DNA from 2 places in the Candidatus Filomicrobium marinum genome. Region 2 is predicted to be linked to the other one. Evidence: predicted binding sites of a transcription regulator. Region 2 holds the regulator's gene; the other holds the start of a gene.
The links. Region 2 encodes LexA, which represses DNA repair genes until DNA is damaged. Its sites were predicted from a motif close to TGTTCNNNNTGTGTTCNG; they were not measured.
Positions count from the first base shown of each region.

Region 1 (7,138 bases), 900 kb from region 2:
TCTCAGGTGGCAGCTCGACAATCGCCACCGGCCCTGCAACTTCGTGGAGATCATGCCGCGCCTGGAGGAACACCGCGCGAGTTGATGGGCCATCGGCCCGAAAGACCCAGAACAGAGAATGGGTGAGCTCTATCGCCCCGACTTCGTTCGTTCCATCTCCACCAGTTCGCGGGCTGCGCTTGCAGAATCGAAAACAGCGCGGCCCAACTGGGACACAAACAGCAATATGACACCTGTTACGATGGCCCCAAGCCCGAGCTCGACGCCCAGCGGCAGCCCCAGAAGCCCCGCCGCACTGAAGGAAGCAGGGACACCGGCAAGCCCCGCAAGCAGCACCACCAGTCCAACAACCAGCAAGAACCAGCCAACAGCAGCCAGCACGACCGCCATAAACCGGCCGATCCGATACTCCGGCACGCCATGCGCGTACTCATCTTCATCTGATCTGCCTGCGCGCGCGACAAGTCGCGGAAGCCGTGCATCGTCTTCTAGCTCATCATCGTGAACAGGCGCCGGAAGCGACGACCTCGCGGATGCGATGTTCCCCGCCAAATTGGGACGCTCTGGCTGCGCCGCCTGTGGCCATTCGTGACGAGGGCCAGGTTGCGCCGTCCTCGCCGCGCCGCGCCCTCCTGTTTGCGACGAAGGTTGCCTCTGTTGCAATGGATAGGATGGTGAGGCGTCCCGCCGCGGAGCCTGCGGCTGAGGGTTGTGCGTCTGGGCCGCTTGCGCCTGCACATAGCGTTCAATGCGCTGCAGCCCATACAGCGCTTCATGCGCTTCGGGCGTATTTCTGTAATGGTCTGCAAGATGAGAATAAAACTGCGTCGCGTAGTCAAACTTGCCCTCGGCTTCGGCACGCTGGCCGATCGCCAAGAGCTGTGCCGGCGAGTAACTTTGTGACTCAGACATTCGTGCCCCAACCCGACTCAGCGACTCCCCGGTCGCCGACGCGAAACGCAGTCATTCCAATATAGCGAGCATAATCCGCCGCAGAAACCCATACTGGCGATGTAATCTTGACTGAGCCCAATGTGTCACGTGATCCACATGGGCCGCAATACAGATCAAAGTCAGGAAAATATGTTTGGCGGGCTCGGAATACGACGCCCAGCACGTTCGCTTAACCGCGCAAGATCATCGGCGTCATCCACATCATCAAGCTGTTCGAGCCAACACACTTGTAACCCGACTGCGTTGGCCAAAGTATCAGATAATGTTTCCGCATGCGACCAACGCACGCGGTCGAATATGCGCGCGATACGCGGACGCCGCCGCAAACCGACCAGCCAATACCCGCCGTCCGGAGAGGGACCTAGCACCACGTCCGCGCTTGCCAGAATTTTAAATGCGCTGGCGATGTGTTCGGATCTTATTTCTGGAACATCCGAGCCGATGATGACGACAGGGCCCGGTGGCAAGCCATCCATGACCCGCTGCATGCGTTGACCGAGATCGCCTCGGCCCTGCGCAATGCGGCGACAGGAGATCGGCCACACCGGTTCGTAGATACCTGAATCCGGCGCAACAGCGACGTAGGTCGTCCAGCGTCTCGCCTGACTGACGCGGCCGAACGCAGCAGCCAGACCCGCGCGATAAAAACTGACAGCCCGTCCAACACCGACACCCCGCGCTAACCGCGTCTTCACGCGTCCGGCAACGGGAAGCTTCGCCATCACAACGAGATGCCGCGCGAACGCAGTCGGGCTACGGCGAGCGCTTTCTTCCTTCATCAAGATTTCACGTCGGATTGTACGGCCTCTGCCGCAGCGTTGCGTTCATCGTCACTTACCGAGACGCCCTCGTAGAACCGTGCGATGCGCGTCACCGGGACACCCAACATGTACATCGCCAAACAAAGCTGATTGCGCGCGATACGTTTGAAATAGCCATCCTTGCGATAACGCGCAGCTGACGTGATCGCCCGCGACCGCAAGACGGCCAATCTGCTCCACCCAAGCCTGCGAACGATATCGAGGTCTTCCATGATGGCCATCGGGCGGTAACCACCGATCTCATCGAAGAGCTTTCGCGAAATCAGCAAGCCCTGGTCGCCATATGGCGCCCCCATCAAGCTCGCGCGTATATTCACCATCGTTTCCAGGAAGCGTGGCAGAGCCCCGTCATCATCGAGGGCATAGCGAAACACAGCGGCTGTCTGAGACCGCCGGCCACTCTCCACCTTTTCAATGAAAGCTCCGACCTCACGCTCCCATCCGGACTCGAGAATTGTGTCCGCGTGCAAGATGAGCAACCAATCTGAACGAGCCAGCGAAGCACCGCACGTGATCTGTTGACCGCGCCCACGCTCGGACTTCTGCCAGCGTGCGCCAGCCTGGTCCGCAATCAGCGCCGTCGCATCCTCGGAACCGCCATCTGCGATGATGACCTCGCGGACGACTCCGTCAACCGCACCCGGAACGAGTGCAGCCAGGCAGCCAGGCAGTGAGGCCTCGGCATTGAGCGTCGGGATGACTACGGAAATCATAGTCTTTGTCTCGCACGGAGCATCCTCGGACAACAAGCCATGTCGGCCCAACTCGATACAGCGAGTTGCAAGTCAGCCTCTATGTTCTTGATTTGTTCCGAGAACAGTTTTAAGTTTTGGCACTTTAGAACCCCTCTCCGCGAATTGCAGCCGTTTTGAACACCCGGTTTGACATCATGTCCCATCCCAACGAGACACCGCAAAGTTCAAGACTGATCCATGAGGACCGGCGCCGGGGGCGCGGCGCCCGCTCCAACGCCACCGGTCGTTTTGAAAATCAGACCCGCGAAGAATTCGACGATGGCTGGGAGGGCTTGCAAAGCCTGGACGGCTTCACAACGCGACTTCGCACCGATACCGCCCGAACCATCATCACAACTAATGACAGCCCTGACATCTCGTTCGACCAATCCATAAATCCATACCGAGGCTGCGAGCACGGCTGCATCTATTGCTACGCACGCCCATCCCACTGCTACTTGGGACACTCCGCTGGCCTGGACTTCGAAACGGAACTCTACGTAAAGCCGGAAGCCGCGCGCTTGCTGGAACGGGAACTCGCCAAGCCAGGCTATCGTGTCAAAACGATCGCGCTTGGAACCAACACGGATCCGTACCAACCCGTCGAACGACGATTAGCGATTACGCGCAGAATTCTCGAAGTCTTGGCCGCGACCGACCACCCCGTGGCCATTGTGACCAAATCCGCTCTCGTCACCCGTGATATCGACATACTTGCGCCAATGGCGGCCAAGGGCTTGGCCAAAGTTGCCCTATCTGTCACGACGTTGGACCGCAAGCTCGCCCGTGCGATGGAACCGCGCGCCGCGACACCTCCCAAAAGACTCGAAGCCATCCGCCAACTCAGCGCTGCCGGCATCCCGACCTTCGCAATGGTCGCCCCCATCATCCCAGCCCTCACCGATCATGAAATCGAAGCCATCCTCAAGGCCGTCCACGACGCTGGAGCCTTGGCGGCTGGCTACGTCCTGTTACGCATGCCCCTAGAAATCAAAGATCTTTTTCGGCAATGGCTCGAAACCGAGTTCCCTGACCGCGCACGGCGCGTGATCGCGTTAATGCAATCCATGCATGGCGGCCGCGACTACACGTCAACCTTTCACATGCGCCAACGAGGAACCGGCCCCTACGCCGAGCAGATCGCAAAACGATTTCGTCTGGCACTTAAACGCATCGGAATGGATACGCCCAACCTGCCGTTGCGAACGGATCTGTTCCGCAGGCCCACACCTCAAGGCGGACAATTTCCCTTGCTCTAAGGCACGTTGAAACGCTGGGTTAGATGCGTAAAACTGCACCCGCGAGTCTCAATGCGGTAACAGGCGTCGCCAAATCCCGTTGAAACTCGGCGTACGCGCTTTGCTTCTGAACCCCGGCACGGGAAAATCGCGGAATGAAGATTCGCGATTCACGCCTGCTGCCGACATTCGAGCTGGAGAGCGCCGAAATGGCTCTCATTCCGGGACCTATTGCCGGCATTGATGAAGCTGGTCGCGGACCTTGGGCAGGTCCGGTGGTAGCGGCTGCCGTGATTCTCGACCCCGACAACATCCCGGACGGAATTACCGATTCCAAAGCTCTCGACGAGAACGGGCGCGAAACGGTCTACGCGCGGATCGTAGCCACAAGCAGTTTTGCGGTAGGCATCGCAGACGTCGCACGCATCGACACAGACAACATCCTCAACGCCACGATGTGGGCTATGAGCCATGCTGTATCCCAATTAGAAATCGCCCCAAGGTTGGCTCTGATTGACGGCAACCGCGCCCCGAAAATCAAGTGCGCCACACGCACCATCGTCCGTGGTGACGCGAAATGTCTTTCGATCGCAGCAGCTTCGATCATCGCCAAGGTCACGCGCGACAGGATCATGCGTAAGCTCGCACGCGACTATCCAGCCTATGGGTTTGAACGCCACAAGGGTTATGGCACCCCCGAGCACCGTGAAGCTCTGAGCCGTCACGGCGTCACACCCCTGCATCGTCGCTCATTCAGACCCGTGCAATACGCACTGGGCCTCATCGCCGATCCAGATAACAACGCGACCCGTGCCACAGCGGAAGCCGACCTGATTTAAAACGCCCGGCAAACACGCGGACATTCCGCGTGCTTACTGGAAGTACGACATGATGACGACAGCGCCGAGCATCACCGTTGTCCAGAATGCCATCGTGCCGGTGGGCCACGTCCGTCCAAAAATGCCCTGTGGCCCATGATGGCTATGCACGAGGCGGTAAAGCCGCATCGCTGTCGCCGTCACCAGATCCACAAACCATTCCCAGGTGTATCCAGCAAAGCGATCGAGGAAAGCCGCAATGGCCGGTCCTGGCCGCCGCCATAGCCAATCCACGTCAAGCGTAATCGTGTTGGTTTGCTTCAGCCAGCCGAGCGTCAGGTAGAAGGCCAACGCGCCGAAGAGCAGGAGCTGAAGCTGATAGACGATATGGTCCGGCGTATAGGGCTCGTAATCCACCGGGTAGGGAAGCATCCCGTAAAGGGCTGCCGGGAACACCCCGATCCCGACGCAGAAGATCGACAGAATGATCATCGCCAGGCCCATATTCCACGGCGGATCTTTCGGCCGGAGACCAGAGTCCTTGTGGAAAAAGACGAACCAGGGAACCTTGATATCGGGCAGGAGAACACCTGCGGAAGCCACGACCAGCAGGAGATACACAGTCTCCATATGCTCTTTCGCAGCAGCACCGCTGATCAGTGATTTGGCGATAAAGCCTGACGTCCAGGGAAATGCCGAAATCGAAAGCGCGCCGATGATGCAACACACAGCCGTCAGCGGCATCGAACGGAAGAGGCCTCCGAGTTCCGTGCACTTGCGCTTACCGGTGGCCAGAAGCACTGATCCCGTCGCCATCAGCAACAGCGCTTTGTAAATGATGTGAACGAAGGCATGTGCCGCAGCGCCATTGAGCGCCATCTCGGTGCCGATACCGATCGCGATCACCATGAAGCCAACTTGGTTGACGATCGAATACGCCAGGATGCGCCTCACGTCGTTTTCCAGGATCGCGTAGATAATCCCGTAAAACACCATGACAAAGCCGATGGGAATTAGAATTTCCGTTCCGGGAAAACCGCGCAACAGAACGAAAACCGCCACCTTTGTCGTGAACGCGGACAGGAACACCATCCCCGTCCAAGACGACTCTGGATAAGCATCTGGAAGCCACGCCGATAACGGTGGCGCGCCGGCGTTGATAAGAATTCCAGCCAGGATGAGCATGCGCGGCACGGTCGACGTATCCATCGCTGTAAACGCCGTCGATCCAGTGGCAGCGATCTCTCCTGCAATACCTGCCATGAGCAGAGCGCCGCCCAGCATATGGATCGCGGCATAGCGCATCCCTGCCGGTCGCGCTTTCGCGCCGCCACACCAGATAACCACCGTGGACGCGATCGCCATCACCTCCCAGAAGATGAAGACGGTAATCAGATCGCCGGCCATAGTGACGCTGATGGCGCTTCCCGCATAGACAAACGCCGCAGCCAGTTCGAGCGTATTTTGCTGCCGAAGCGCGAAGAGCCCGCCCAAGAATCCCATGAGGGAAAACACAGTCGCGAAAACGCGCGCCAGTTCGCTTGTCTGAACGAGGATGAGCTCAAAGCCAAGGAAGGGAGTTGTCAGCGTTGCGCCCAGCGGCGGCGTCCAAACGAGCCAAAGCGTCACAACAGGCAACACAATGAGCACGAGCGAGCGCAAGCCGACGCGCGCTAACAGCGGCATCAACAGGCCGCCTAAAATGAGGACTAAGCCGGGAGGGATGATCAGACTAGTTGTCATAGTAGCTGTCTGGCCTCTTGAGCAGCGTGCCGAACATCTTTGCGACGGCGATGAGTGCCATGCACGTCACGAAACCAACCCACGCCCCAAATCCAAATGTGCCATCGATGCCGAAGTACGAATGATGCTCAACGGTAAAGTCGGCGAGCACGAGGAGAACAAGCGCGGCAATAAACAGCTTCTTGAGCAACCCGATCGTCGCGGGCCTCGCGAGCCAATAGTCTTCGCCTCTTTCTCTATCTTTGCTCACGATCACCCCGCCACCATTAGTTGCGCCAGATTGAAGGGCACGCTCGGGAAGAAGAACAACAGCACCGTCATCGATGCCGTCACGGTCAACGCAACGACGATGGGCCAAGGCGCCTCGCCGTGATCGTCATTATGACCGGCGTATTGCGCGCCCACTGCGTGCCCGGCAACGACCTTTTCGGGCTCGCGAAAGAATGCCCGGATAATAATGGGCAAGAAGTAGCAGGCGTTTAGCACCGTAGACAAAACGATGACCGCGATGACGAGCCAGTCCTGTGTCGTTGAGGCAGCCGACAACATGAACCACTTTCCGAAAAAGCCTGCTGTGGGCGGCAGGCCAATCATCGCGAGAGAACCGACAGCAAAGGCTGTCATCGTCCAAGGCATCTTCCAGCCGATGCCATTGAGCTCGCTAATCTCGGTCTTATGCGCCGCCGTGTAGATGGAGCCTGCCGCAAAGAACAACGTGATCTTCGCCACGGCGTGCCCAGCGATATGCATCGCCGCCCCGATTACGGAAATCGGCGTCAGAATCGCCGCTGCCAACACGATGTAGGAGAGTTGCGAAACCGTTGAATAAG
Region 1 covers NZ_LN829119.1:3,793,656-3,800,793, reverse strand. The annotation lists gene moaB (molybdenum cofactor biosynthesis protein B) at 1-85, shown strand, start outside; gene YBN1229_RS17755 (hypothetical protein) at 130-912, opposite strand; gene YBN1229_RS17750 (TIGR04282 family arsenosugar biosynthesis glycosyltransferase) at 1,074-1,733, opposite strand; gene YBN1229_RS17745 (TIGR04283 family arsenosugar biosynthesis glycosyltransferase) at 1,733-2,488, opposite strand; gene YBN1229_RS17740 (PA0069 family radical SAM protein) at 2,665-3,768, shown strand; gene YBN1229_RS17735 (ribonuclease HII) at 3,903-4,586, shown strand; gene YBN1229_RS17730 (Na(+)/H(+) antiporter subunit D) at 4,620-6,308, opposite strand; gene YBN1229_RS17725 (hypothetical protein) at 6,298-6,558, opposite strand; gene YBN1229_RS17720 (proton-conducting transporter membrane subunit) at 6,561-7,138, opposite strand, start outside.
Region 1: the regulator LexA is predicted to act here: its motif matches at 2,571-2,588, upstream of YBN1229_RS17740 (PA0069 family radical SAM protein).

Region 2 (7,138 bases):
AGGCGTGATACCGGCATCTTCAAAGGACTGCCGGAAACCTTCGAGGTCACTCGCTATCATTCGCTGATTGTCGAACGGGAGAGCCTGCCGGACTGCCTCGAGATCACAGCTGAGACTGATGACGGCATCATCATGGGACTTCAGCACTGCGAGCACCCTGTGCACGGCGTTCAGTTTCACCCTGAGAGCATCGCGTCAGAGAAAGGGCACGATCTGCTGGCGAATTTCCTCGAACTCGCAGGCTTCACGCCCAATCGGCGTGACACGGTCACGCCGCGGCCGCGCGCCGCCTAACCAACCGGGAATGCGATGGGGCAAGTAGACATAGCTGCGGCGCGTGGAGACGGTATCAAGACCGTTCTCGACAAAGTGGCTAGCGGCACGACCTTTAGCGAGGACGAAATCAGAACAGCGCTCGAGCTGTTGATGACAAGTGCCGCTAGCGATGTGCACCGCGCCGCTTTCCTGATGGGGCTGCGCGTGCGCGGTGAAACCATCGCAGAGATCACCGGCGCTGCACGCCTGCTGCGCGCGCGCATGCATGCGGTGTCCGCGCCGCCAGGCACCATCGATATCGTGGGGACGGGCGGCGACGGTCATGGGACTTATAACGTGTCGACATGCGCCGCGCTCGTTGCTGCCGGTGCCGGCGCTACAGTCGCCAAGCACGGCAATCGCTCGGTATCTTCGCGCTCCGGAGCCTCGGACGTTCTCAGTGCGCTTGGCGTCAAGATCGACATTGATGCCGATAAGGTCGCGGACGCTATTCGACAAGCGGGCATCGGCTTCATGTGGGCGCCCATGCATCATCCGGCGATGAAGACGTGGGCGCCGGCTCGCGCGGAACTCAAAGTACGGACATTGTTCAACGTGCTCGGTCCGATTGCGAATCCGGCGAACGTCAAACGACAGGTCGTTGGCGTGTACGATGTGCGGTGGGTGGAACCTATCGCAGATGCCTTGAAGGGCTTGGGGTCGGAGCACGCATGGGTCGTGCATGGATCTGATGGGCTCGATGAATTGACGACCACTGGCCCGTCAACCGTGGCAGAGGTCAAAGATGGGGCCGTTTCTGTGTTTGAAATTTCCCCCGAGCAGGCGGGGCTTGAACGCACATCACTTTCGTCCCTGCAAGGGGGGGATGCGCAAGAGAACGCCGCGGCGATCCGTGCGGTGCTCGATGGTGCGGCCGGACCCTTCCGGGATATCGTGTTGTTGAACACGGCCGCTGCCCTGGTGGTTGCAGACAAGGCGGCCAATCTCATTGACGGCGTTGAGATTGCGTCGCGCGCAATCGACAGCGGCGCGGCGCGTGCCGTGCTTGATAAGCTCGTCGCCGTTACCAACGCGGACGCATGACATATGGCTGCTGACATTTTGGAAAAAATCACCGCGTACAAGCGGGAAGAAGTCGCGGCGGCTAAAGCAGAAGCTCCGCTGCAGATCATCGCCGAGTATGCACGTAGCGCCGGACGGCCGCGTGGTTTCGTTGCCGCGATCAACGCGCGCATGGCATCGGGACAGCCCGCGCTTATTGCCGAGATCAAGAAGGCAAGTCCATCAAAGGGGCTTATTCGCGCAGACTTCGATCCCCCCGCGCTTGCCGAAGCCTATGCCGCGGGCGGCGCAACCTGTCTGTCCGTGCTAACCGACGCACCCTCGTTCCAAGGTTCGCCGGACTATCTGAGGGCTGCACGTGCAGCATGCACGCTCCCCGCTCTACGCAAGGACTTCATGATCGACACGTATCAGGTCGTCGAGGCACGAGCATGGGGCGCGGATTGCATCCTCATCATCCTGGCGCAGGTCGACGATGAAACGGCTGCGAAGCTCATCGCCGCCGCGGCGGACTGGGGTATGGACGCGCTCGTTGAAGTGCATGACTCCGCGGAATTGGCGCGCGCCGCATCGCTTGGCGCGACTTTCATTGGAATCAACAATCGCAATCTGCGCACATTCGAGACGACGCTAGAGACCACCGAGCGTCTCGTGCCCGAGGCTCCGGCGGGGGCCACGCTCGTGACGGAAAGCGGCATCTTTACCGCTGCCGATGTCGCACGGATGCAGCGCGTCGGGGTGAACGCTTTTCTGGTGGGCGAAAGCCTTATGCGGCAAGCCGATGTGCGTCGTGCGACCGAGGCTTTGATTGGCAGGACGGAGGCCGCGTGAACAAGCTTTCCCATCTCAACGAGAAGGGCGAAGCCCGTATGGTCGACGTCTCCGAAAAGGGCGTCACCAGCCGGACGGCCATTGCGGTGGGTTTCGTCGCGATGCAGCCCGAGACGCTGGCACTTGTCGAATCCGGAGAAGCCAAGAAGGGTGACGTTCTCGCGACTGCGCGCATCGCCGGCATCATGGCGGCCAAGCGGACGCACGAGTTGATCCCGCTATGCCATCCGCTCGCGATCACCAAGGCCAGCGTCGAATTTGAAGCGTCTCACGCCCCCGCAGGGATTCGCGTTCGGGCCGAGGTTAAAGTCGCCGGTCAGACAGGCGTTGAGATGGAGGCGCTGACTGCTGTTTCGGTTGCCTGTCTGACGATCTACGACATGCTGAAGGCTGCCGATAAGGGCATGGTATTCAAAGACATCCGACTGATTGAAAAAACGGGCGGACGGTCGGGAACATTCCGCGCAGAAGGACAATAATAATGGCGCCGCTTTCCGTGCCCGAAGCCCTCGCGCGCATTCTCGACGGCGTTCGCGCAACCGAGATGGAAGAGGTTGATCTGTTTGGGGGACGCGGACGCATTCTTGCCAGCACGTTGACCGCGCAATTCTCCCAGCCGCCGTTTGATGCGTCCGCGATGGACGGCTACGCTGTGCGTGATGCAGATGTGGCAACGCTTCCAGCCCGTTTGACGGTGATCGGCGAAGCTGCGGCTGGACATCCCTTCGCCGGCACGGTCGCAGAGGGACAGGCCGTTAGAATTTTCACAGGCGCGCCGGTTCCAGAAGGAGCCGATGCGATCGTCATCCAGGAAAATACCGATCGCGAGGGTGATGTTGTCGTTGTCCGCGAGGGCAAACCGGATCCTGCGCATGTCCGCAAACGCGGAGGTGATTTCACGAAGGGCGATGAACTTCTTCCTGCAGGCCTGAAACTTGCCCCGAGGCATTTGTCGCTGGCCGCAGCCATGGGCTACGGCAAACTCCCGGTGATGCGCCGTCCGGTCGTTGCAATCCTGGCAACGGGCGACGAGTTGGTCGAGCCCGGGACACCGGTTGCGGCAGGACAGATTGTCTGCTCCAACCCATACGGCATTGCGGCGATGGCTGAAGCCGTGGGTGCGGAAGCGCGATTGATCGGCATTGCACGTGACACAGTGGACAGTCTGACTGAAAAGATCGCTACCGCTGAAGGTGCAGACATCCTTGTCACGATCGGCGGAGCGTCCGTCGGCGATCACGACCTCGTCGCCAAAGTTCTCCAAGCGAACGGCATGACGCTCGATTTTTGGAAGATCGCTATGCGGCCAGGTAAGCCGTTGATCTTCGGACGTCGTGGCGCGCAACGCGTGATCGGCGTACCAGGTAATCCTGTGTCGTCCTTGATCTGTACGCGCGTCTTCGTTGTTCCCCTCATCCGCAAACTGCTGGGCCTCGATACTGGAACCGACGCTCTCATGACTGCGCGGCTAACCCACGCAATCGAGAAAAACGGGCCGCGCCAGCACTATATGCGCGCACGTCTCATGACGGGCGAAAATGGTGTCATGGAAGTTCGCGCCGCGGGATCGCAGGACTCATCGCTGTTGGAGCCGCTGTCGGCTGCGAATTGTCTGATCGTGCGCCCGGCCGATGCTGAAGCGCTTCCGGAAGGCGCGTCCGTCAACGTGCTGCGTATTGATTTTTGAGGCCGCCTTCGCTGGCATTTCTCCCGCGACGCAAAACTACAACAGCCAGTGAGCTAATATGATGTAAGCTGTTGATCAGTTGCCTAATTTGAATTGAGTAATACTCAGTCCACGTCTAATCTCCCCACAATTTATGGGGAGGAACCTCAATGCGCGGCAATTTTTTTGTCGGATTGATCGGTGTAGTTTTGGGTGGATGTGCCTCCGCTTCGAGCGAAATTACGGCTCAATACGTTTCGCCAATTCCATATCAGAACTACACATGCGATCAGATTGGCGCGGAAGCTGCCCGAATTTCTCAACGGGCGGCTCAACTCGCCGGTATTCAAGATTCAAAATCCACAAATGATGCTGTCGCAATGGGCGTCGGGCTAGTGCTTTTCTGGCCGTCGTTGTTCTTCATAAAAGGTGATGGTCAGACCGCAGCAGAACTTGGCCGACTAAGGGGTGAGTTCGAAGCTTTGGAGCAGGTATCAATTCAAAAAAACTGTGGCCACAAATTTAGACGCGACATCCAATCTTCACCAACGACGACAAGTTCAGTCACTCCGCCAACGTAAGGCAGTTGTGTCGTCGGTGGCTGCCTATTTCTCAATACCTTCGCTGCGCCCTCTTGTAGAACGTGTCAAGAACGGTTAGTGTCTGTTCATGGTTTGTACAGATTCTGTCCTAAACGCGGCGAGAGAGTTGAGGGATGTTCTCCACGCCCATTCGGGCTTGGTTTTGAGAACGCCTGAAGCTCGCGTCGCCGATGAGAAAGCGGCTAGCGGGGCGCGCTGAAATTATGCTGACACAAAAACAAAAAGAGCTTCTTCTGTTCATTCATGAGCGCATGAGTGAGACGGGTGTTCCGCCGTCGTTCGATGAAATGAAGGACGCGCTCGAACTCAAATCGAAGTCTGGTATCCATCGGCTCATTACGGCATTGGTGGAGCGTGGCTTCATTCGACGGCTTCCGCATCGAGCACGCGCTATCGAGGTCATCAAGCTTCCTGAAGGCTCAGAATCGGGTGGTGTCAAAGTCGGCGGCTTCAGGCCAAGCGTGATCGAAGGCGGAGGCGGCTCCAAGCCAGTCGAGCTCTCAGCGCCGAGCACAACTGTGATCGACTCCCAAACGGTATCCGTGCCGATGATGGGCCGTATTGCGGCGGGCGTTCCGATTAGTGCGATCCAGAACCATACCCATGATATTTCCTGCCCACCCGACCTTCTGGCTAAGGGCGAACATTTCGCGCTGGAAGTCCACGGCGATTCGATGATCGACGCCGGCATCCATGACGGCGATATCGTCATTATCAAGCGGTGCCATACGGCGGAGAACGGCGACATCGTTGTGGCTCTTGTCGATCGGGAAGAGGCGACGCTTAAGCGCTTGCGTAAGAAAGGCTCCACCGTCGCTCTCGAAGCTGCCAATCCGCAATTCAAGACGCGTATTTTTGGTCCCGATCAAGTGGATGTGCAGGGACGGCTTATCGGATTGATCCGACGGTATTGATATGTTGTTTGGCGGATAGAAATTGCCGAAGCCCTTTCGCTAATCATCATCCTGGCATTCATTGCCGAGATCCAATCTGGCACTGGGGAGGCCGTTGTCTGGTTGTGCTTTCCCCCATTGCGTTGGCCCGGGTTGAACCGCGGATCCTGGGAATACTCCCCGAGATGTCTCACGGCGCTGCTTCATCCGTGCTTTGATAGGCCGCTGTCCACGGCCTTCTTCCCCGAGCGCCTTCAACCGTTTCGACGCGTAATGCGCCAGATTTGTCGAGATAAACCGCGTGCGTTCCCTCGCGTTCTAATGCGGATCGATCGATGGTGAGTTGGGGCTGCGTGCAAGATCGCGGACGTGTGCCCTGGACAATCAGTATGTGCGCTTGACGGCAATCATCACGTAACGCTGCGGGGTGGCGCGTGATGGCTACGATCTTTCCATCAATCGCACCGACGCACCCGACACCGTCGCAGGTCAAAGCGGGTGCGCGGGTTACATCGGCAGGTCTTCGTGCATCTCCGTCACGCGCAAGCCAGCGTGAGAGTTCGAATTCATCGCGCGAACTGCTGAGGCCGTTGAGGAAGCCGTCCGCTCCGCGCAGGAGCACGAGATTCCCGGTTCCGCCGACAAGAAGCGCAGGGCGTTCTGCAGTTGGGGCAAGAGCAATGCCGGCAGCAATCACTAGGACGCCTAACAATCGCCAGCGGTACCGCATCAGCGTCAACCACAAGCACCCCGCCGCGACAAGAGCGATTGCGACATTGGGAACAACTGGTAGAAGGCTGACAGCGCCTTTGAGGCCGGCAACCCAGGTGGCGGCCGCGGTCATTGCTTCAATGCCGTACCCCATTACAATGAGCGGCAGCGTCTCTAAGCCCAGTGGCATCAAGACGAGCGTTGTCAACGCAGCCGGCATGACAACGATATTGCAGATCGGGATTACGGCGAGGTTGGCCAGAACCGCATAGTGCTGGTTTTGATGAAAGTGGTAGATGGCGAAGGGTGCGATCGCCGCGCTGGCAATAATGGTCGATAGAACGATCCCGCTGAAAAAATAAAAGAACCGCATGTGCACGCCGCGATGGGGACCAGACGGCGCACGGAACCGTTGATTGATAGCTTCGTAACTTGCGACCAGAGCAATCACGGCGGCGAAGGACATCTGGAAACCGGGATCGATGACGCTTTCTGGAAATAGAATGAGAAGTATGAATGCTGCGACGGCAACGTTACGGAGGGCCACGGCCTGGCGATCTAACAGCATGGCTGAGAACATGACGGTGATCATGAGAAACGCGCGCACCGTGGCGAAGGTACCGCCTGAGATCATGAGATAGCCAAAAGCGCCGAACATCGCGCCGACAGCAGCCCATTTCTTTATTGGGAAGCGCAGGGCGATGGACGGAAAGAGTGCAAAGAGGAAGCGTAGTGCGACGAAGACAGAGCCCCCCATGATCGCCATGTGTAGGCCTGAAATCGACAGGATGTGATAGATGCCCGACGCACGATAAATCTCGTTTGTCGCATCGGAGATGCCGCCGCGCTCGCCAGTGATCAGGGCCGTCGCGATCGCGCCGCGTTCATCCGGCAACGCGGCTGTTATGCGATCCCCGATATGTTTGCGCAGGCGTGCAACCCAAGTTTCCAGCTTCTGGGCGAGGTTTTCTGGTGCGCCGTCTTCGATGACAATTGGAGGAGAGGTGGAATACCCGACGGCTCCGATGCCTCGATACCAAGCGTATCGCGCAAAATCATAACCTCCTGGAAGTGCCGCACGCGGTGGCGGCGACAGG
Region 2 covers NZ_LN829119.1:2,889,117-2,896,254, reverse strand. The annotation lists gene YBN1229_RS19085 (anthranilate synthase component II) at 1-294, shown strand, start outside; gene trpD (anthranilate phosphoribosyltransferase) at 310-1,359, shown strand; gene trpC (indole-3-glycerol phosphate synthase TrpC) at 1,363-2,169, shown strand; gene moaC (cyclic pyranopterin monophosphate synthase MoaC) at 2,166-2,648, shown strand; gene YBN1229_RS13530 (molybdopterin molybdotransferase MoeA) at 2,651-3,856, shown strand; gene YBN1229_RS13525 (hypothetical protein) at 4,006-4,416, shown strand; gene lexA (transcriptional repressor LexA) at 4,641-5,351, shown strand; gene YBN1229_RS13515 (ComEC/Rec2 family competence protein) at 5,521-7,138, opposite strand, start outside.